DNA from 3 places in the Streptomyces sp. CNS606 genome. Region 3 is predicted to be linked to each of the others. Evidence: riboswitches for the same ligand, from Rfam matches in the RefSeq annotation. Region 3 holds a riboswitch; each other region holds the start of a gene.
What was found. Region 3 has a riboswitch for cobalamin ahead of K304_RS33685 (hypothetical protein). Riboswitches for the same ligand answer to the same signal wherever they lie in the genome.
Positions count from the first base shown of each region.

Region 1: linked by a shared signal. The riboswitch ahead of cobN (cobaltochelatase subunit CobN) and the one ahead of K304_RS33685 (hypothetical protein) in region 3 are both predicted to bind cobalamin.
Region 2: linked by a shared signal. The riboswitch ahead of K304_RS0105120 (energy-coupling factor ABC transporter permease) and the one ahead of K304_RS33685 (hypothetical protein) in region 3 are both predicted to bind cobalamin.

Region 1 covers NZ_KE384521.1:71,772-78,656, reverse strand. The annotation lists gene K304_RS0120980 (cobalt-precorrin-6A reductase) at 1-478, shown strand, start outside; gene K304_RS0120975 (precorrin-2 C(20)-methyltransferase) at 587-2,164, opposite strand; gene K304_RS0120970 (precorrin-8X methylmutase) at 2,161-2,829, opposite strand; gene cobG (precorrin-3B synthase) at 2,885-4,294, opposite strand; cobalamin riboswitch at 4,367-4,518, shown strand; gene cobN (cobaltochelatase subunit CobN) at 4,554-6,885, shown strand, end outside.
Region 2 covers NZ_AUFD01000008.1:4,805-11,689, forward strand. The annotation lists gene ligD (non-homologous end-joining DNA ligase) at 1-117, opposite strand, end outside; gene ku (non-homologous end joining protein Ku) at 150-1,154, shown strand; gene K304_RS0105105 (ATP-binding cassette domain-containing protein) at 1,160-2,035, opposite strand; gene cbiQ (cobalt ECF transporter T component CbiQ) at 2,035-2,793, opposite strand; gene K304_RS0105115 (energy-coupling factor ABC transporter substrate-binding protein) at 2,800-3,192, opposite strand; gene K304_RS0105120 (energy-coupling factor ABC transporter permease) at 3,189-3,920, opposite strand; cobalamin riboswitch at 3,950-4,146, opposite strand; gene K304_RS0105125 (FkbM family methyltransferase) at 4,244-5,008, opposite strand; gene K304_RS0105130 (Trm112 family protein) at 5,005-5,238, opposite strand; gene K304_RS27365 (DMT family transporter) at 5,225-6,229, opposite strand; gene K304_RS27370 (class I SAM-dependent methyltransferase) at 6,229-6,885, opposite strand, start outside.
Region 3 covers NZ_AUFD01000031.1:6,310-13,194, forward strand. The annotation lists gene K304_RS0118925 (ATP-binding cassette domain-containing protein) at 1-629, opposite strand, end outside; gene K304_RS0118930 (CbiQ family ECF transporter T component) at 626-1,792, opposite strand; gene K304_RS33685 (hypothetical protein) at 1,799-2,827, opposite strand; cobalamin riboswitch at 2,967-3,102, opposite strand; gene K304_RS0118940 (acyl-CoA thioesterase) at 3,153-3,611, opposite strand; cobalamin riboswitch at 3,751-3,965, opposite strand; gene K304_RS0118945 (ABC transporter ATP-binding protein) at 4,042-4,902, shown strand; gene K304_RS0118950 (iron-siderophore ABC transporter substrate-binding protein) at 4,899-5,876, shown strand; gene K304_RS0118955 (iron ABC transporter permease) at 5,881-6,885, shown strand, end outside.

The DNA.
Region 1 (6,885 bases), on a different contig from region 3:
TCCCCTGCTGGCGGTGCGCCGGCCCGGCTGGGCCCCGGGTCCCGGGGACGACTGGCACCCGGCCGCCGACCTCCCGGCCGCCGCCGCGCTGCTGCCCGCGCTGGGCCGGCGCGTCTTCCTCACCACGGGACGCATGGGTCTGGCCGCTTTCGCGGGGGTCCGCGACGCCTGGTTCCTGGTGCGTACCGTCGACCCGCCTGCGGGGGCGTGCCCCCCGGACGCGGAGGTGCTCCTGGACCGCGGCCCCTTCAGCCTGGCGGGGGAGCGCGAGCTGTTGCGGCGGCACCGGGTGGAGGTGCTGGTCACCAAGGACAGCGGCGGCTCCGCCACCGCCCCCAAGCTGGCCGCCGCCCGGGAGGCGGGCGTCCCGGTGATCCTCGTGCGCCGCCCGCCCGCCCCGGAGGAGGTCGCCGAGGTGTCCACCCCCGCCGCCGCGGCGGCATGGCTGCGCACCACCCTCCGGGGCGGGGGTGGGTGAGGGGGCGGGCGGTTGGGGTGTGCGGCACCGCCTTCCGCAGCGGCCCCGCAGCCCGCAGCCCGCGGCCCGCGGCCTGCGGCCTGCGGCCTGCGACCGGCCACCGGGCTCTCAGCCCTCCGGGTACCGCCGAGGGGTCCAGACGACCTGGTGACCGGTGCCGTCGCCCCTGCCCTCACCGATCCCCTCCCCGCGCGTGGCGACGCGGGTCTGGGAGGAGCCGACGATGAGCAGGGTGCGCATGTCCACCGTGGCCGGGTCGAGGTCGGCGAGGCGGACGACGCGGACGCGTTCGCCCTCCCCGCCCACGTCGCGGGCGACGACCACCGGGGTGTCCGGCGCACGGTGCTCCAGCAGCAGTTCGCGGGCCTTGCCGACCTGCCAGGTGCGGCTGCGCGAGCCGGGGTTGTACAGCGCCAGCACGAGGTCGGCGGCGGCCGCGGCGTGCAGCCGCCGGGCGACGACCTCCCACGGCTTGAGCCGGTCGGACAGGGAGAGCGCCGCGTAGTCGTGCCCCAGCGGCGCGCCCGCGCGCGCGGCGGCCGCGCTGGCGGCGGTCAGGCCGGGCAGTACCCGCACCGGCACGTCGCGGTAGGGCTCCTCCGCCGCGGCCTCCAGCACGGCGGTGGCCATGGCGAAGACGCCCGGGTCGCCGCCGGACACCACCGCCACCCGGCGCCCGCGCCGGGCCAGGTCGAGGGCGAACTCGGCGCGTTCCGCCTCCACCTTGTTGTCCGAGCCGTGGCGGAGCTGACCCGGCCGGACGGGTACCCGGTCCAGGTAGGTGGTGTAGCCGACCAGGTCGTCGGCCGCCGCGAGGGCGCCGCGGGTCTCCGGGGTGAGCCATGAGGGACCGGCCGGGCCGGTGCCGACGACCACCACCTCGCCGTCTCCGGCGGCGCGTTCGGGCCGCGGGGCGTCCACCCGGCTGGGCAGTACGGCCAGGGAGAAGTAGGGCACCGTGCCGGCGTCGGTGCCGGCCAGCCGCCCGGTGCGTTCGCCGGGCATGGTCGCCCGCTCGACGTACAGGGCCTCGTCCAGCCGGCCGGAGCGTTCCACCGCGCGGCGCACGTGCGGGAAGGTGCGGCCGAGCTTCATCACCGCCGCCGCGTCGGTGGCGGCGAGCCGTGCCGTCAGCTCTTCCTCCGGCAGCGTGCCGGGCAGGATCGTCAGCACCTCCTCGCCCTCGACCAGCGGGGTCCCCAGGCGGGCCGCCGCCGCGCTGACCGAGGTGACGCCCGGGATGACCTCGGTCGGGTAGCGGTGGGCGAGCCGCTTGTGCATGTGCATGTAGGAGCCGTAGAAGAACGGGTCGCCCTCCGCGAGCACGGCGACCGTCAGCCCCGCGTCCAGGTGTGCGGCGAGGCGTGCGGCGGCCTCGGTGTAGAAGTCGTCGAGGGCGCCGCGGTATCCGCCGGGATGGTCGGTCCCCTCCGTCGTGACGGGGTAGACCAGCGCCTCCTCGACGTGGTCCTCCCGGATGTGCCGCGCGGCGATGGAACGCGCGATGGAACGGCCGTGGCGGGCGCTGTGGTAGGCGACCACGTCGGCGGCGGCGAGGGCTTCGACGGCGCGCATCGTCATCAACGACGGGTCGCCGGGGCCGAGTCCGACGCCGTACAGCCGTCCCGTACCGGCGGCGGGGTGACCGGTCGCGGAGCAACCGGGGGCGGGGTTGGGGGCGTTCACTCTTCCTCGCTCGCGATCGCGTTGAGCGCGGCCGCGGCGAGCGCGCTGCCGCCGCGCCTGCCGCGTACCACCAGGTGTTCCAGGCCGGCCGGGTGTGCGGCGAGGGCGTCCTTCGACTCGGCCGCGCCGACGAAACCGACCGGCACCCCGATGACGGCGGCGGGGTGCGGGGCTCCCGCGTCGATCATCTCCAGCAGCCGGAACAGCGCCGTCGGCGCGTTGCCGACGGCGACGACGCCGCCGTCCAGCCGGTCGCCCCACAGGTCCATCGCGGCGGCGCTGCGGGTGGTGCCCAGCCGCGCGGCCAGCTCCGGCACGGACGGGTCGGACAGCGTGCACACCACGTCGTTGCCGGCGGGCAGCCGTTTGCGGGTCACGCCGCTGGCCACCATCTGCACGTCGCACAGGACGGGCGCACCGGCACGGAGCGCCGTGCGGGCCCGCGCGACGGCCTCGGGGGAGAAGGCGAGGTCGCGGACGAGGTCGACCATGCCGCAGGCGTGGATCATGCGCACCGCGACCTGCGCCACGTCCGGGGGGAGCCCGTCGAGGTCCGCCTCCGCCCGGATGGTGGCGAAGGACTGCCGGTAGATGGCGGCGCCGTCCTTCTCGTACGCGTAGGCGCCTGCGTGGCCCGCGCCACGGTGGTCGTCGGTCCGGTGCATGGGGGTGGCCCCGCCCCTCTCGGTGGTCCCGGTCGTCTGGTCGCCGCTCATCCGGTCACCCGTCGGCGGTGGTGGTGCGTGCCGCTGCGGCGGCGGTGAGCGCGGCGGCGAACTCCCCGGTGTCGTCCGTGGCGGGCACGGACACCTCGTAGCGGCCGTCGCCGGTGGCGACGGCGTCCACGTGCGGGCCCTTCGGACGTCCGCAGCGACGGGGGCAGCCCGACAGGTACACCGGCAGCGGCGGCCGGGAGTCGTGGGCGGCGGCCGCGGCGAGGGCGTCCGCGCGGACGTCGGACAGCGACGCCGCGCAGCCCGGGCGTCCCGCGCAGGCACCGAGGCCGAACCACGGCGAGGCGGCCGAGGTGACCAGGCCGGCCGCTCCGGTCTCCGCCGACGCGGCGGCCGCCGAAGCCGACGCGAGTCCCGGCACGACGACGCCGCGCCACGGGGTGACGCGGAGTACGCCGCTGCCCCGGGTGAGCGCCAGGTCGGCGAGCAGGCGCGCCTGGTCGGACGTGAGGGTTCCCAGTGGCGCGGTCACGCACAGGACGGCATGCCCGCCCCCGGGCGCCACGACCACGCCGGGCGCGGGTCCCGCCCCTTCGACGTGCGCGCCCGGGGTTGCGCGGCCCGCCCCGGCGGCGTCGCGCACGCGTGGGGCGCCGGCGTCGTGCCCGCCACCGGTGGCGGGGCCCGCGCCCGGTACGGGGGACGGCCGTCCGAAACGGGTGCGCAGCGCCTCGGTGACGGCGGCGGCCGTGTCCGGGGCGTCGGAGAAGCGCCAGGCGCCGGTGCCGAGGGCGAGGAAGGTCTGTGCGGCGTACAGCGCGGCGCCCGGAGCGTCCGCCGCCGGGACGGTGACCGCCGCGCCGGAGGTGCCGACCCGGACCACGGCCGTGGCGGACGCGTCCGCCGGGCCGTCGGCACCCGGCGCGGGCGTCGCCGCCGTCACCGTCACGTCGGCACCCAGCGCGGCGACGTCGCCGCGGCCGTCGTCGAAGGCGAAGAGGAAGCGCCCGGAAAGACCGGCTGCCCCCGGGTCGGCGCACAGCAGGCGGTCCAACTCGCGGACCCACGGCCGGACGTCGGCGTGCCCGCGGGCGTCCAGGCCGGACAGCGGGGTGGCCACCACGTTGCGCACCCGTTCGTGCGCGGCGGAGGGCAGCAGTCCCGCCTCCCGCAGCCGGGCGGCGAGTTCGGCGCCGCAGCCGGCGGCGAGTCCGCGGAGCTGGACGTTGCCACGCGAGGTGAGGTGGAGGGCGCCGTCGCCGAGACGGTCCGCCGTGTCGGCGAGCAGGTGTGCCTGGGCGGCGGTGAGCGCACCGCCGGGCACCCGTACCCGTGCCAGGGCGCCGTCGTCCGCGGCGTGCAGCCGCAGCGCGCCCGGGCAGGCGTCGTCGCGGCCCCGGACGGGGGCCGTGACGGGGGCAGGGCTCGCTGAGGTGCGGCCACGGGGCGTCGGCATCGCGGCGAGCATACAGACGGAAGGCGCCCGGACCGTATGCCCCGGATCACGGCTCGGAGCACCTGCGTTGCGCTTACGATGCTGGTCGGCGGGTCGTACGCCCGTCATCGCCGTTGACGGCGACAGGGGAGGAAGCCCGGTGCGATTCCGGCGCGGTCCCGCCACTGTGAGTCCGGTGCCAAGGAACCGGACGAGCCAGGAACTCCCGCCGTCCGACACCGCCCGGGGCGTGGACACCCCGAGGAAGGCTTCACGTCGCATGCCGCTTTCGCCCGCGGAACGAGACCCGCAGCCCGCCGACTCCCCCGGATCCGCACCCGACTCCTCCGGCTCCCCGGCCGTCCTGCTGCTGTCGACGTCAGACACCGACCTGCTCAGCGCCCGCGCGGCCGGCGGTCCCGTGCGCTACCGCTTCGCCAACCCCTCCCGCCTGGACCTGGACGACCTGCCGGGGCTCCTGGACGGCACCGGCCTGGTCGTCGTCCGGCTGCTGGGCGGGCTGCGGGCCTGGGAGGACGGGCTGGACGCGCTGCTCGCCGGGGACCGGCCGGTGGTGGTGCTGACCGGTGAACAGGCCCCGGACGCCCAGCTGATGGCGGCGTCGACGGTGCCCGTCGGGATCGCCGCCGAGGCGCACCGCTACCTCGCGCACGGCGGTCCCGGCAACCTCGAGCAGCTCGCGCGGTTCCTGTCCGACACAGTGCTGCTCACCGGACACGGCTTCGAGCCGCCCGCCGCCGCGCCGACCTGGGGCCCGCTGGAACGCACGGCCCCCGCACCCGCCGACGGCGCCCCCACGGTCGCCGTCCTCTACTACCGGGCGCACCACATGAGCGGCAACACCGCCTTCGTGGAGGCGTTGTGCGCTGCGCTGGAGGAGGCGGGTGCCCGCGCGCTCCCCCTGTACGTGGCGTCCCTGCGTGCTCCCGAGCCGGAGCTGATCGACGCACTGCGCGCGGCCGACGCGATCGTCACCACCGTGCTGGCGGCGGGCGGCACCCGCCCCGCCGAGGCGTCGGCGGGCGGCGACGACGAGTCCTGGGACGCGGGCGCGCTCACCTCGCTGGACGTGCCGATCCTCCAGGCGCTGTGCCTGACGGGTTCGCGTGCCGCCTGGGAGGAGAACGACGAGGGGGTGTCCCCGCTGGACGCGGCCGGTCAGATCGCCGTGCCGGAGTTCGACGGGCGGCTGATCACCGTGCCGTTCTCCTTCAAGGAGATCGACCCGGACGGCCTGCCCGCCTACGTGCCCGACCGCGAACGGGCCGCCCGCGTCGCGGGGATCGCCCTCCGGCACGCCCGCCTGCGCCACCTGCCGCCCCCGGACAAGCGGATCGCCCTGGTGCTGTCCGCGTACCCGACGAAGCACTCCCGGATCGGCAACGCGGTCGGCCTGGACACGCCCGCCAGCGCCGTGACGCTGCTGCGCCGGCTGCGCGCCGAGGGTTACGACTTCGGCGACGCCGAGATCCCGGGGCTGGCATCCGGAGACGGCGACGAGCTGATCCGCGCCCTGATCGACGCGGGCGGCCACGATCAGGACTGGCTGACCGAGGAGCAGTTGGCCCGGAACCCGGTGCGCATCCCGGCCGCCGACTACCGGCGCTGGTTCGCCGAGCTGGACCCGGCGCTGCGGCAGGCCGTGGAGGAGCACTGGGGGCCGCCGCCGGGGGAGATGTTCGTCGACCGCAGCCGCAACGACGAGGGCGACATCGTGCTCGCCGCGCTGCGGTTCGGGAACCTGCTGGTGCTGATCCAGCCGCCGCGCGGCTTCGGGGAGAACCCGGTCGCGATCTACCACGACCCCGACCTGCCCCCGTCGCACCACTACCTGGCCGCGTACCGCTGGATCGCCGCCCCGGACGGGGAGGGGGGTTTCGGCGCGGACGCGATGATCCACCTGGGCAAGCACGGCAACCTGGAATGGCTGCCCGGCAAGAACGCCGGCCTGTCCGCGGGCTGCGCGCCCGACGCGGCGCTGGGCGACCTGCCGCTGGTGTACCCCTTCCTGGTCAACGACCCGGGCGAGGGCACGCAGGCCAAACGCCGGGTGCACGCCACGCTGATCGACCACCTGGTGCCGCCGATGGCCCGCGCCGACTCCTACGGCGACATCGCGCGACTGGAGCAACTCCTCGACGAGTACGCGCAGATCTCCGCGATGGACCCGGCCAAACTGCCCGCCATCCGCGCCCAGATCTGGACGCTGATCCAGGCCGCGAAGCTCGACCACGACCTGGGGATGGCGGACCGTCCGGACGACGACGGCTTCGACGACTTCCTGCTGCACGTGGACGGCTGGCTGTGCGAGGTGAAGGACGCGCAGATCCGCGACGGCCTGCACGTCCTGGGCGGCGCCCCGACCGGACCGGAGCGCGTCAACCTGGTGCTGGCGGTGCTGCGGGCCCGTCAGATCTGGGGTGGCACCTCCGCCCTCCCCGGTCTGCGCGAAGCACTCGGCCTGGACGAGGCCGCGGCGACCCGTACGGCAGCCGACGCGGCGGAGGAGCGGGCGCGGGCTCTGGTGCAGGCCATGGAGGACGCCGGCTGGGAACCGTCCGCGGTCTCCGAGGTGGCCGCGGGGGAGAACG
Region 2 (6,885 bases), on a different contig from region 3:
GGCGACGGACACGTAGTAGTGGATCGCCTCACCCTTGGTGAACGCGGCCGCCGGATAGAGCACCTTGTCCAGGTTGCTGAGGGAGAGGCGGTGGCCGTCGATCTCCGTGATGGGCATACTCGAAAGAATCCCACAGAAGGGACAAATCGATGCGTTCCATCTGGAAGGGGGCCATCTCCTTCGGCCTGGTCTCCATCCCGATCAAGGTGGTCTCCGCCACCGAGAGCCACGGCGTCTCCTTCCGCCAGATCCACACCACCGACGGCGGCCGCATCCGCTACCGCAAGGTGTGCGAGCTGGACGGCGAGGAGGTGCCGAGCGAGGAGATCGGCAAGGCGTACGAGACCGTCGACGGCAGCCACGTCGAGATCACCGACGACGACCTCGCCGCCCTGCCGCTGCCCACGGCCAAGACCGTGGAGATCCTCGGCTTCCTCCCGGCCGAGGACATCGACCCCATCCGGCTGGACCGCTCGTACTTCCTCACCGGCGACGGGCAGAGTGCCGCCAAGCCGTACGTACTGCTGCGCGAGGCGCTGGCCCGCTCCGGCCGGGTCGCCGTCGCGAAGCTGGCGCTGCGCAACCGGGAGAGCCTCGGCATGCTCCGCGTCTACCAGGACACCCTCACCCTGCACACCATGCTCTGGCCGGACGAGGTCCGCTCCGCCGACGGGATGGCGCCCGGCGAGAACGTCAGCGTCCGCGACCAGGAGCTGGACCTGGCCGACGCGCTGATGGAGACCCTCGGCGAGTTGGACCTCGACGACCTGCACGACGAGTACCGCGAGGCGCTCGAGGCGATGGTCGACGCGAAGGAGGCGGGCGAGCCGCTGCCCGTCGGCGCGCCGGCACCCCGCGAGGGCAAGGTCGTCGACCTGATGTCCGTGCTGGAGAACTCGGTGCAGGCCGCCCGGCAGTCGCGTGGCGAGGACGACGGCGAAGCGGAGGTGCACCAGCTCCCGCAGAAGAAGACGGCGTCCAGGAAGGCCGCGAAGAAGGCCCCCGCCAAGAAGAGCACGGCGAGCAGGAAGAGCACGGCGGCCGAGAAGTCCACGGCGAAGAAGACCGCCAAGAAGACGACGGCGAAGACGGCGGCGAAGAAGACCGCCAAGAAGACCACCGCGACGAAGCGCAGCCCCCGCAAGTCCGCGTGACGGGCTCAGGCCCCCCGCACAGGGGGGCCGGGGCGGGCGGAGGCCGACCAGGCTGCGGTCTCCTCCGGGGTGCGGGGGCCGGCCGCACCGTCGGCGAGCAGGCCGTGGGCGCGCAGAGCGGCGGCCACGGCGGTGGCCCAGGGCAGGCGCAGCCCGGCCGACGCCGGCAGGTCCGGGTCGGCGAGGAGCGCCGCCGCCGGCCCGGTGCGCAGCCCGTTCGGGGTGAGCACCGCCGCGTCCTGCGCCCAGCGGACCGCCAGGTCGACGTCGTGCGTCGCCATCACCACGGTCGTTCCGGACCGCTGGAGCCCGCCGAGGACGGCGAGCAGCCGCTCCTGCCCGTGCGGGTCGAGGCCCGCCGTGGGCTCGTCGAGGATCAGCAGCCGCGGCCGCATCGCCACCGCCCCGGCGATCGCCGCCCGCTTCCGCTGCCCGTAGGAGAGCAGGTGTGTCGGCCGGTCGCGCAGCTCCGTGATGTCCAGCGCCTCCAGCGCCTCGGCCACCCGGCGGCGCACGTCCGGCTCGGGCACGCCCAGGTTCAGCGGGCCGAACGACACGTCCTGCCCGACCGAGGCGGCGAAAAGCTGGTCGTCCGGGTCCTGCACGACCAGCTGGACCGCCGCACGCAGCCGGGTGAGGCCGCGGCGGTCGTACGCGACCTCGCCGCCCTCCAGCAGCAGCCGCCCGGAGGTGGGCCGCAGACCGCCCGAGAGGACACGGAGCAGCGTGGTCTTGCCACTTCCGTTGCGGCCGAGGACGGCCAGCGAGCGGCCGGCGGGCACGGCGAAGTCGAGATCCTGCAGCACCGGCGGGCCGTCCTCGTAGCGGAAACCGGCGCTCTCCAGTGTGACGAGCGGCGGGTGCGGCGACGTCGGCATCATCAGGGGAACCTCCTCAGCGTGAGGGCGAGGACGGCCAGGCCCGCGAGCAGCAGCGCCGTGGCCGTCAGGAAGCGGGGCGAGAGCCGGGCCGGCGGTACGAGCACCCGCAGGGTCCCGTCGTACCCCCGCGCGGCCAGCCCGGTGTGGAGCCGCTGCGCCCGTTCGAAGGCGCGGACGAACGCGGTCGAGGCGAGCCCCGCGAGGGACCGCCAGGCCGCCGCCCGCGTGGTGTGGCCCAGCCGGGCGGCCTGGGCCTGACGGACCCGCCGCACGGAGTCGAGCAGCAGGAAACTCATCCGGTACATGACCAGCGCCACGTCGACCACGGCGGGCGGCACCCCGGCCCGTACCAGGCGCGGCACCACGTCCGAGACGGGCGTGGTGAACGCGAACAGCAGCAGGCCGAGGGAAGCCGCCGAAGTACGGGCCAGCAGCTCACCCGCACGGACGGGCCCGTCCGGGGCGAGCGCCAGCCACGGCACCGGGCCGCCTCCGGCGCCGCCCAGCTGGAAAAGAAGCGGAACGGCGCCGGTCACGCAGAAGCCCAGCGGCACCCGGAAGGCCCGCCACAGCGCGCGCCCGGCCACGCCGGCCGGGCCCAGCAGCACGGCCAGGGTCGCCGCCGCGACCAGGGGCGCGCCGGGCCACGGTGGCAGGCTGATCGCCAGCACCGTGAGGCCGAGGCCGAGCAGCGCCTTCTCCAGGGGATGGCGGTGGCGCCAGCGGCTGCTGTGCGCCGCCGCGTCGATGGGCAGCACGGTCGGTCAGGCCGAGGCGGGCGTGTCGCGGCCGCCGTCCGCCCCCTCCTCCGCGGACGGGCCCGACGGGTCGGGAGCACCCGCCGGGCCCGCCGCGGACCGCGCCTCGCCCTGGCGCCGGCCGCGGCGCAGCCCGAAGTAGTAGGCCAGCACGCCCGCGCCGAGTGCCGCCTGCAGCGCGAAGAGCGCCGACTCCACCTCGCCGGACGGCGGTTCGTACAGGGGGGAGAACCAGGGCTCGTAGTCCGGGGCGTTCTCCGTGATCGCCGTCTCCGCCTGCGCGTCGGCGCCCGCGAACGGCTCCTCCTCGTGGTCGCCGGGACCGAGGACCAGCGGCAGCACCGCGAGCGCCGCGACGACCGCGACGAGCAGCAGGTTGATCCGTGTGTCGCGCTTCATCGGGCCGTCTCCTCCTGCTCGGACTCGGTGCGGTCCGCGCCCCGTGCGGCGGCGGCCCGGTCGGCGATCCTCGTCAGCACCCCGAGACGCCGCAGCTCGCCCGCGCTGGACCGCGTCAGCAGTCGCATCACCAGCACGGTCAGCAGGCCCTCGCTCACCGCCAGCGGGATCTGGGTGAGGGCGAAGATCCCGCCGAACTTCGCCAGGGCGCCGGCGAACCCGGTTGCCGGGTCCGGGAAGGACAGCGCGAGCTGGACGCTGGTGACGCAGTACGTGCTCAGGTCGGCGACGAAGGCGCCGCAGAACACCGCGGCCATCAGCGGCGCACCGCTCCGCCGCAGCAGCCGGTAGACGCCGTACCCGGCCCAGGGCCCCACGATCGCCATCGAGAACGCGTTGGCGCCCAGCGTGGTCAGGCCGCCGTGTGCCAGCAGCAGCGCCTGGAAGAGCAGGGTGAGGGTGCCCAGTACCGCCATGATCGGCGGCCGGAACAGGATGGCGCCCAGGCCGGTGCCCGTGGGATGCGAGCAACTTCCCGTCACGGAAGGGATCTTGAGGGCGGACAGGACGAAGGTGAAGGCGCCGGAGGCGCCGAGCAGCAGGGTGGACTCCGGGTGTTCCCGGACCTCGCGGGTCAGTGTGCGGACGCCGTGGACGACGAACGGAGCGGCGGCGGCGCTCCAGGCGACCGCGTGCCACGGGGGCAGATACCCCTCGGCTATGTGCATGTCGGGTGAGACCTCTCCAGCACCTCGTGGATGGACGACGCGCCCCGGCCGGTCTCCTGGCTGACGGGTCATGCCGCCCGGTCTCCGCCTTCCCGGCCCGCGCGGTCTCCCGCGGCGTGCCAGTGGCTTCCCTCGACGGGGGAGGAGCCGGACTTCCCGATCACAGTGGCGAGGGCCGCACCGGTTCCGCACCGGTTTCCCGAACACCAAGGCCCTGCGACAGTAGACCGCCGCAGTTCACCGCCACAACCATCGCCGGCCCGACGGACCGCGGTTCCGGGTGGACGTTCGTCACACCGCGCGCCCCCGTCGCAGGCCGGGGGTCACCCGGCTCCGGGCCGACTCCCGGACGGGAGGAACAGCACCGAGTTGACGTACCGGCGGTGCGGGGCCAGAGAACGGCGAAGCAGGCCGTGTTCGGCCACGTGCGCGGTACGGGCCTGGTGCCCGGCGAGGTCGAACGACGCCAGCGGCAGCCACCGGCGGGCCGGCCGCACCCAGCCCGTGTAGCCCAGCGCGGACAGGTACGACAGCACCGGTCCGACCGGCTGGATACGCTGCTCCAACTCGACGAACAGCGCGGGCCGTTCGCGGCGCAGCGTCTCCTCCGCGCCGCGCAGCACGGCCGCTTCGCTGCCGTCCACGTCGACCTTGACGAGAGTGAGCCCGTGCAACTCCAGTTCGTCCAGGGCCAGGCAGGACACGTCGACCGCGCTGCGGTGGACCTCGCGGCGCACCAGCGAGGAGACCCCCCGGTCGCCGCGCCCGCCGTGCGGCAGCCAGAGGGTGGCGGTGCCGTGGTGGTCGGTGGCGGCGGCCTGGAGCACCTCGACGTTCGGGGGGCTCGTCGCCCGCAGCCGTCGCGCCAGATGCGGGACGGGCTCCACCGTCACCACCCGGTCCGCCCGCCGGGCCAGCCGGCGCGTCCACGGGCCGTACCAGCCGCCGACGTCGACGGCCGTCCCGCCGCGCGGGCAGAAGTCCGCCAGCCGGGCAAGCTCCGGCTCGAACCGCGGGTACAGCAGGTCCGTCGCGACGTTCACGGGCCGGGCCGGAAGACGCGGCGCCAGCCGCGCGGCGAGGGTCACGGAGCCGGCTCCTCCGGGACGTCGGGACCGAGTCGCTCCAGGATCGCGGCGTGCTCCCGCTCCGAGACCTGCTCCCCGGACGAGGGAAGCAGCTGCGGCACGGCGTCCACGACGCGGTAGCGGCGCCGCAACCGCGGGTTGTAGAGGACCTGTTCGTCCTCCAGCAGGGCCAGCGGGCCCTTGTCGAGCGGGCAGGCGAGGATACCGAGCAACGGGTCATCGGGGGACATGCGGGCGGCCTTCCGGGTGAGGGGTCAGGTGCGGGAGCAGCGGGGTGCGTCCGGTGGCGCTGAGAGTCCGCCCGACGAGCCGCGGCGCCGCCCGAGCCGCCGTCCCGGCTCGTGGCGCGGCGTCGTGCCGGGGGAGGGCGAGCAGCACCGAGACGGCCAGCGCCGAGCCGCCGAGCCGCAGCAGCAGCCGCACCGGCTCCGACGGCAGCGGCTCGGCGAACGCGAACGACCCGCTGACCACGGTGAACAGGAACGTCACGGTCGTGCACACCGGCACCACCAGCGAGGCGCGGCAGCGCTGGAGCGCCGTCTGCGACAGCACCAGTCCGCCGGCCCCGGTGCACAGCAGCAGGTACGGGTAGGGGGAGGCGAGCACCGCGGTGGCGGTGCCGGCGAGGTCGGCGACGTCCAGCAGCCCGGCGACGCCCTTGATCGCCAGCGAGCTGACGCCGTAGAGGAAACCGACCGCCACGCCGTAGGGGACCCCGGCCGTCGGCATCCGGTGCCGGCGCCGGGACCGGCGTTCGGCGGCGAGGAACAGCCCGACGCCGAAGATCAGCCCCGGTACCGCGATCAGCAGCATCACCGGGGCCGGGGCGGCACGGCCGATCTCCTCGTCGCTTCCGGGCAGCGACAGCACGATCATCACCAGCGCGGCCAGGATCGCCACCATGCCGCGCCGCTCCCGCCCGCTCGGCTGTTCCCCGAGGAAGAGAGCGGACAGCAGAAGCAGCATCACCAGCCCGGTGACGAACAGGCCCTGCGCGGCGACCAGCGGCAGCGTCCGGTAGACGACGAGCTGCGCGCCGAAGCCGAGCAGCAGGGCCGCGGCTCCCACCAGCCACAGCGGGCTGCGCAGCAGATGGACCAGGAGGGCGGCGGGGCGGGTGGCGGACAGCGGCGGCAGCGCGGACAGCGCCCGCTTCTCCACCACGAAACCGACGCTGAACAGCAGGTTGGCCAGCAGCGCCGCCGCGACACCCCAGAGCATCAGCCGCCCGCCCCCGCTCCGTGCCCCGCGCCGCCCGCTCCGTCCGCGTCCTCGTCCGGGCGGGGCAGTCTGCGCGCGTGCACCAGCAGGATCGAGGCGAGCGACGGTGCCCGGCAGGCGAGGCGGTCCAGCGGACGCAACGGGCGCGGCACGTCGTGGTACGGCGCGCCGGCGACCCCCAGCACCTCGAAGCCCGCGGCGGGCAGCATCGAGCGCAGCGCCCGGGCCGTGTAGAGCCGGAGGTGCCCCACCACCTGGGCGCCGGGCCGTCCGTGGACGCCCCGCAGGCTCACCTCGGTGAACACCGGCTGCACTCCGGCCAGCAGAAGGCCGCGGTTGTACCAGGCCGCCAGGTTGGGTGTGGACAGCAGCAGGTGGCCGCCCGGCCGCAGGACGCGGTGCAGTTCGTCCAGGGCCGCGTCCGGGTCGACCAGGTGCTCGATGACCTCGCTGAACAGCACGGCGTCCGCGACCCCGGCTGCGAACGGCAGCCCTGGACCGGTGAGTTCACCGCGTACGGCCGTCAGGTGGCGGGCCGCGCGGCGCAGCGCGTCCTGCGACCAGTCGACACCGACGACCCGGTGCGGTGCCAGCAGCGGACCGGCGACGGCCGCGGCCGAACCGTCTCCGCAGCCGACGTCGAGCACCGTCTGCGG
Region 3 (6,885 bases):
TCGGCGTACTGCAGCACGCGCTCCATCCGGTGTTCGGCCACCAGCACCGTGGTCCCGAGGTCGTGCACCAGCCGGGTGACGGCGGCCAGCACCTCCTCCGCGGCGGTCGGGTCGAGTGCGGACGTCGGCTCGTCCAGCACCAGGACCCGCGGGTGTGCGGTGAGCACCGAGCCGATCGCGACGCGCTGCTGCTGCCCGCCCGACAGGGTGCGCAGCGCACGGTGCCGCAGGTCCGCGATGCCCAGCAGGTCGAGAGTCTCCTCCACCCGCTTCCGCATCACCTTCGGCTCGATGGCCAACTGCTCCATCGTGTACGCCAGTTCCTCCTCCACGGTGTCGGTGACGAAACCGCTGAGGGGGTCCTGCCCCACCCGGCCGACCACGTGGGCGAGTTCCTGCGGGGGCAGCATGTGGGTGGCCAGCCCGTCGACGGACACCTCGCCCTGCAGGTGGCCGCCGGTGAAGTGCGGCACCAGCCCGTTGACCGCGCCGAGCAGCGTCGACTTGCCCACGCCGGTACGTCCGGCCACGAGGCACAACTCGCCCTCGTCCACGGTCAGCTCCACGTCCCGCAGCGCGGGACGCGCGCAGCCGTCGTAGGTGAAGGTGACCCGGTCGAAGCGGATCATGCGGCGGCTCCCTTCGTGAGGCCGGCGGGCGGACGCGGAGTCAGGAAGGCGGGCAGCACGCCGATCAGGACGGCCGCTGCGGGCAACAGCGCCACCTGCGGCCAGGCGATCGGGTCCAGCGACGGTTGCAGCGTCGCCGCGTCCGTGCGGGAGGCGACGTACATCACCGCCGCCGAGGCGAGCCCCGACGCGGCGACGAGCAGTTCCGCGGCGCGCCACCGGTCCGGCCGGTACCGGCTCCGGCGCACCCGGCGCCCGCCGAGGAAGAAGCCCGTCACGGCGACACCGAGAGCGGCGACGAGCAGCGGAGCGCCCAGGTACGACGGGGAGCCGCCGCCCAACGCCCCGTACAGGCCGACGCAGACGCCCAGCAGGCCGGCCAGCACCAGGCCGCCGGTGAGCAGCCGGGCCCGCCCGTCCAGCCGTCCGGTGCGGCCGTAGCCGTGCGACGCCATCGCCGCCGCGAGCGTCAGTGACCGGTTCATCGCGTCCTCCAGGACGGGGATGATCAGGCCGCGCAGGGCACGCCGGCCGCGCCCCGCCCCACCGCGGAGGCGGCGCGCCCGGTGCACCCGCTGGACGCTCTCCACCAGCTGCGGGGCCACGGTCAGGGTCACCACGACGGACGTCCCGACCTCGTACAGGGCGCCCGGCAGGGCCTTGAGCATGCGCTTGGGGTTGGCGAGGGCGTTGGCGGCGCCCACACACACCACCATCGCCGCCAGCCGCATCCCGTCGTAGAAGCCGCCGAGCAGCTCCTCCGCGGCGACCGGGCCGAGCAGGCGGATGCCGCGCGCCAGTTCGGGCAGCGGGATCTCGGGCAGCACGAACAGCACCACGTCGCCCTGGCCCCCGCCGAAGACGATCCGGAACACCACCCGCATCAGGACGATGAACGCGCCCAGCGCGAGGTAGAGGCGGAACGCGAGCGCCCAGGGGGCGTCGCTGCGCCGCTGCACGACGACCAGGCCCGCCACCGACAGCAGCAGCCCGAGCAGCACGGGGTTGCCGGTCCGGCTCGCGGCGGCCGCGAGGCCCAGCGCCCACAGCCACCAGCAGCCCGGGTGCAGCGTCCGGGGCAGCGCGCCCGCCGCCCGGCGTACGGCGGGGGAGCCGGACGGCGGTGCGAGGGCGGTGGTTCTGCCTCCTGCGGAGTCCTTCACGTCCGGCTAGTCCCCGTGCCCGGTGCGACGGCGGCGCCAGGCGAGGACCGCGGCGCCGACGGCGAGGGCGGCGGCCGCCGCGGCGGTCAGCGCGGTCCCGGCGGACAGGGAGGAGCCGGACGCCGTCTGGTCGGGCCGGTCCTCGCCGCCGCTCCAGTCCGCGGCCTCGGTCGGGCTCGGAGCGGCCCCGGGAGCGGCCGGCCCGTCGTCGGCGGAGGCGGTGGGGTCGGGGCTCTTCTTCCCGTCCCGCTTCTTGTCGCCGTCGCGGTCCTTCTCGTCCGGCTTTCCGTCCTCGTCCCGGTCGCCCGGGCGGTCCGACGCCGGGCCGTCTCCGTTCCCCGGACGGTCGGCACCGGTGTCACCGGACGACGCGCCGCCGCCCGGGCCGGTGCCGCCGGTCCCGCCGGAGGAGCCGCCCGAGGACGATCCACCGCTCGACGACGACCCGCCGGACGAGGACCCACCGGACGACGATCCGCCGGAGGAGGAACCGCCGGAGCTCTGCCCGCCGTTGGACGCGGACGGCCGGCGCGGGGCGACGCGCGGCGCGGGCGCGGAGTCCATGTCGCGCCCCTTGGAGAAGGACCAGCCCTCGAAGCTGCCCTCCGGAGGATTGCGGTAGGTCGCCCCGTACTGGCTGTACGTCCACGCGCCGCCGTTCGGCGCGTGCCAGTAGGACCAGTACGCCGAGGCCGGCGGGGTGTCGATGCAGGGTTCGGTCTCCGCCGTGGGCTTGCCCTCCAGCCGGCAGATGAACGACTCGCCCCAGCGGTTGGTGCCGGTCACCTGGATGCCCGCCGCCTTCAGCGCCGCGAGTCCGGTCTCCTGACTGTCCACGGCGCACCGGACGAGGGTCTGTCCGCCGAGTTCGCGGAAGTCGACGATCACGGTGACCCCGTTGCCGTCGGGGCAGAAGCCGGGACGGCCGCGGGAGGTGTCGACCGCGGCGGCCTTCTCCGGTGTGCCGAGACCGGTCAGCACGCCGCAGGCCGTCACCAGGACGGCGGTGATCCACGCGCGTAGTACTCGGCTCATCGTCGGTGCCCCTCCCCTGAGGTGGGCACCGGCCCCCGGCACGTACGCGCCCCCGACGCGCCGATCGTGCTTCAGGCGGCGTTCAGGGGCGGGGAAACCGAGGGGTCGGGCTCCACGCTGCAGACCATGACAGTGCAAAGCGGTGCACGTGCGCGCGGGCGGTCCGGCTCACGGCGGGCGGTGCCGCCGTTCACGGTTGCAGGTCAGCGCCGGATTCCCACCGGCTTCCCCATCGCGTACGCATTCAGTTGTCGTCCTCGCGGACAGTGGACAAGTGTACGGACGCTCCGGGACGTTGACCAGAACGCCCGCTGTGAGCCCGCACTCACTCGCCCCCGGGGGCATCCGCCCCGGGCAGCGGCGGCACCGGGCGCGGCCGTCCGTCCGCGTCGACCGCGACGAACGTGAGCTGCGCGGTGGCCACTTCGGTGACCGGTCCGGGAGAGTTCCACCGCTCCGCGGTGACCCGGACCGCGATGTTCATCGAGGTCCTGCCGACGCCCTCCAGCCCGGCGTGCACGGTGAGCAGGTCGCCCGCGCGCACGGGGGCCAGGAACCGCATCCGGTCGACGGAGACCGTCACCGCCGGCGGGCCGCCGTGCCTGCCGGCGGCGGCCGCCGCCGCGTCGTCGATGAGTTTCATCACCACGCCGCCGTGGATGGTGCCGTAGAGGTTGGTGTCGTGCTCGCTCATGATGTGCGCGAGCGTGACGGCGGACCGGGACGCGCGGGATGCCGCGTGGTCCGCCGGGTCGGTGCGGAAGACGGTGGGCTGGTGTGCCACAGAACTCTCCTTCGCGAGTCGCTGTCCGGCCGGGACGAGGAGGGTGTCGGAGAGTGGCGCGGTCAACGGTCCGCGCGCGACGGCACGGCCGGAGTCCGGCACCGGCCTTCCCTCGAGGCCCCGGGCACCGTGGGCGGTTGTCGCACACGGGCGACCGGCAGGTCTTCGGACTCGCGGGCGCGTCCCGTCAGGACACCTACAGGCCGTCGCTTCCCAGGTCCGTTGCCGGGCCCAGTGCGTGTGACGGCGGTCGTTCCCGCTCACCGCTGCGGGGCAGTCCCGGATTCCCACCGGGTTCCCTCTTGCGACGCCGCTCCTGGACAGGAGGGGCGAACCGGTTGCATGCTCAACATAACCGCGTCGATCCGGAAAGCGGAAACCCGCGGCCCCGGGAGCCACCATCCGTTTAGGTGAGGCTAGCCTTATCTGCGTGAAAGCTGGTGAAGAGACCCCCGAGGCCCCGCCCGTCCGCGGTCACGCGCTGTCGGCCGCGGACCTGACCGTCGCCTACGACGCCGTCGACGTCGTGCACGACGCGTCGGTCGCTCTGCCCCTCGGTGAGGTGACCGTCCTGGTCGGCCCGAACGGCAGCGGGAAGTCGACGCTGCTGCGGACCCTCGCCCGCCTGCAGCGGCCCCGGCACGGCACACTCGCCATCGACGCCGACACCGACGGCTTCGCGCTGAGCCCCCGCGAGTTCTCCCGGCAGGTGGCCCTGCTCACCCAGGGCCGCGCCGCGCCCAGCGGCCTGTCGGTACGGGACGTCGTGGAGTTCGGCCGCTACCCGTACCGGGGGCGCTGGGGCAGGGCCGACCCGCGAGGCCGGGCGGCCGTGGACCGGGCCCTCCGGCTGACCGGCGTCGAGGAACTCGCCGAACGCGGCGCCGAACACCTCTCCGGAGGACAGCTCCAGCGCGTCTGGCTCGCCGGCTGCCTCGCCCAGGAGACCGGCGTCCTCCTGCTCGACGAACCGACCACCTACCTCGACCTGCGCTACCAGGTCGAACTCCTCGACCTCATCCGCGACCTCGCGGACGTCCACGACATCGCCGTCGGCGTCGTCCTGCACGACCTCGACCAGGCCGCCGCGGTCGCCGACCGGATCGTGCTGCTCCACGAGGGACGGATCATCGCGGACGGACCCCCCGAGGACGTCCTGACCCCCGAACGCCTCACACAGACCTACGGCATCCGCGTCGAGGTCACCGCGGACCCCCTGACCGGCCACCTGCGCACCCGTGCCGTCGGCCGCCACCACACCCGGAACGAAAGGCTCACCACACCCTCATGAGACGCCTCCTCCTCGCCGCGGCGGCGGCCACCGCCGCCCTCACCCTGACCGCCTGCGGCACCACCGAGCCCGCCGCCGACGACGCGAAGAAGTCCGGCGACTCCCTCGTCCTCACCGACGCCCAGGGCAAGAAGGTCACCCTCGACGGACCCGCCGAACGCGTCGTCGGCACCGAGTGGAACGTCGTCGAACACCTCGTCTCCCTGGGCGTCGACCCGGTCGGCGTCGCCGACGTCAAGGGCTACAACACCTGGGACACCGTCGTCCCGCTGGAGAACGACCCCAAGGACATCGGCGTCCGCGGCGAGCCCAGCATGGACGGCATCGCCTCGCTCAAGCCGGACCTCATCGTCGCCACCACCGACCTCCAGCCGTCCGCGGTCAAGCAGCTGCGCGAGGTCGCGCCCGTCCTGACGGTGCGCTCCGCCGACGCCTCCGGCCAGATCGACCGGATGACCCGGAACCTCGACCTCATCGCCGAGGCCACCGGCACCACCGACAAGGCCGACACGCTCAAGGCCGACTTCGAGGCGAAGATCGCCGAAGGGAAGAAGGCGCTGGACGAGGCCGGACTCGGCGGTGCGTCCTTCGCCTTCGCCGACGGCTACGTGACCTCCAACCAGGTCTCCGTCCGGCCGTTCACCTCCCGCTCCCTCATCGGCGAGGTCAACGAGAAGGTCGGCCTGGAGAACGCCTGGAAGATGAAGGGCGACGAAGCCTACGGACTCGGGGCCACCGACGTCGAAGGGCTCACCACGCTCGGCGACGACGTGCACTTCGCCCACATCGGCAGCGACGGCGACGAGGCCAGCACGCCCTTCACCGACGAACTCGCCGACAACGCCGTCTGGACGTCCCTGCCGTTCGTGAAGGCCGGCAACGTGCACCGGCTGCCCGACGGCATCTGGATGTTCGGCGGCACCGAGTCGATGGAGGCGTACATCGACGCCCTCGTCGAGGCGCTGACGAAGTAGCAGCATGGCCGTCACCGCACCCCCTCCCGCCACCCGCACGCCCCCCGGCGCCTCGAAGACCCGGCGTACGGGCACGGCCGCGGTGACGGCCGCGCTGGTCCTGACCCTCGCCACCCTCGCGCTCGCCGACATCACGCAGGGCACCGCCGCGGTCGGCCCGGCCGAAGTCTGGAAGGCGCTCACCGGCCGCGCCGAACCCGGCGACGCCTCCGTCGTCATCGCCTCCCGGCTGCCCCGGATGACCGCCGGCCTGCTCGTCGGCGCCGCCCTCGGCGCGGCGGGCGCCGCCCTCCAGGCGATCAGCCGCAACGTGCTCGCCTCACCCGACACCCTCGCCGTCAACGCGGGCTCCTACCTCGCGCTCGGCGTGGCCGCCGTCACCGGCCTCTCGCTGCCGCTGCTCGCCTCCTCCGGGGTCGCCTTCGCCGGCGGGCTCCTGGCCGCCACCGTCGTCCTCGGCCTGTCCGGCCTCGGCGCCGGCACCGTGCGGCTCGTCCTCGCGGGCAGCGCCCTCACCCTCGGCCTCATCGCCCTCACCGAGGCGCTTCTCCTGCTCTTCCCCGAGCAGACCGCCGGCCTGTACGCGTGGAACCAGGGCAGCATCGCCCAGAACGGCTTCGACGGCGTGGTGCAGATGGCGCCGCTCGTCCTCGTCGGCCTCGCCGGGCTGCTGCTGCTCAGCCGCCGCATCGACGCCCTCTCCCTCGGCGACGACGCCGCGCGCGGGCTCGGCGTCCCCGTCCGTGCCACCCGCGTCACGACGGTGATCCTCGCGGTGCTGCTGGCCGCCGCCGCCGTCACGCTGGCCGGCGCCATCGGCTTCGTCGGCCTGTGCGCCCCCGCGCTGGTCCGTCTCCTCGGGCGCCGGTTCCGCTCGTTCAACCGGCCGTGGACGAGCATGCCGGTCGCCGGACTGGTCGGCGGCGTGCTGGTGCTCGGCTCGGACGTGGCGCTGCGCGCGGCCGTGCCGGGCGACCTCGCCGTCGCCGTCCCCACCGGCATCGTCACC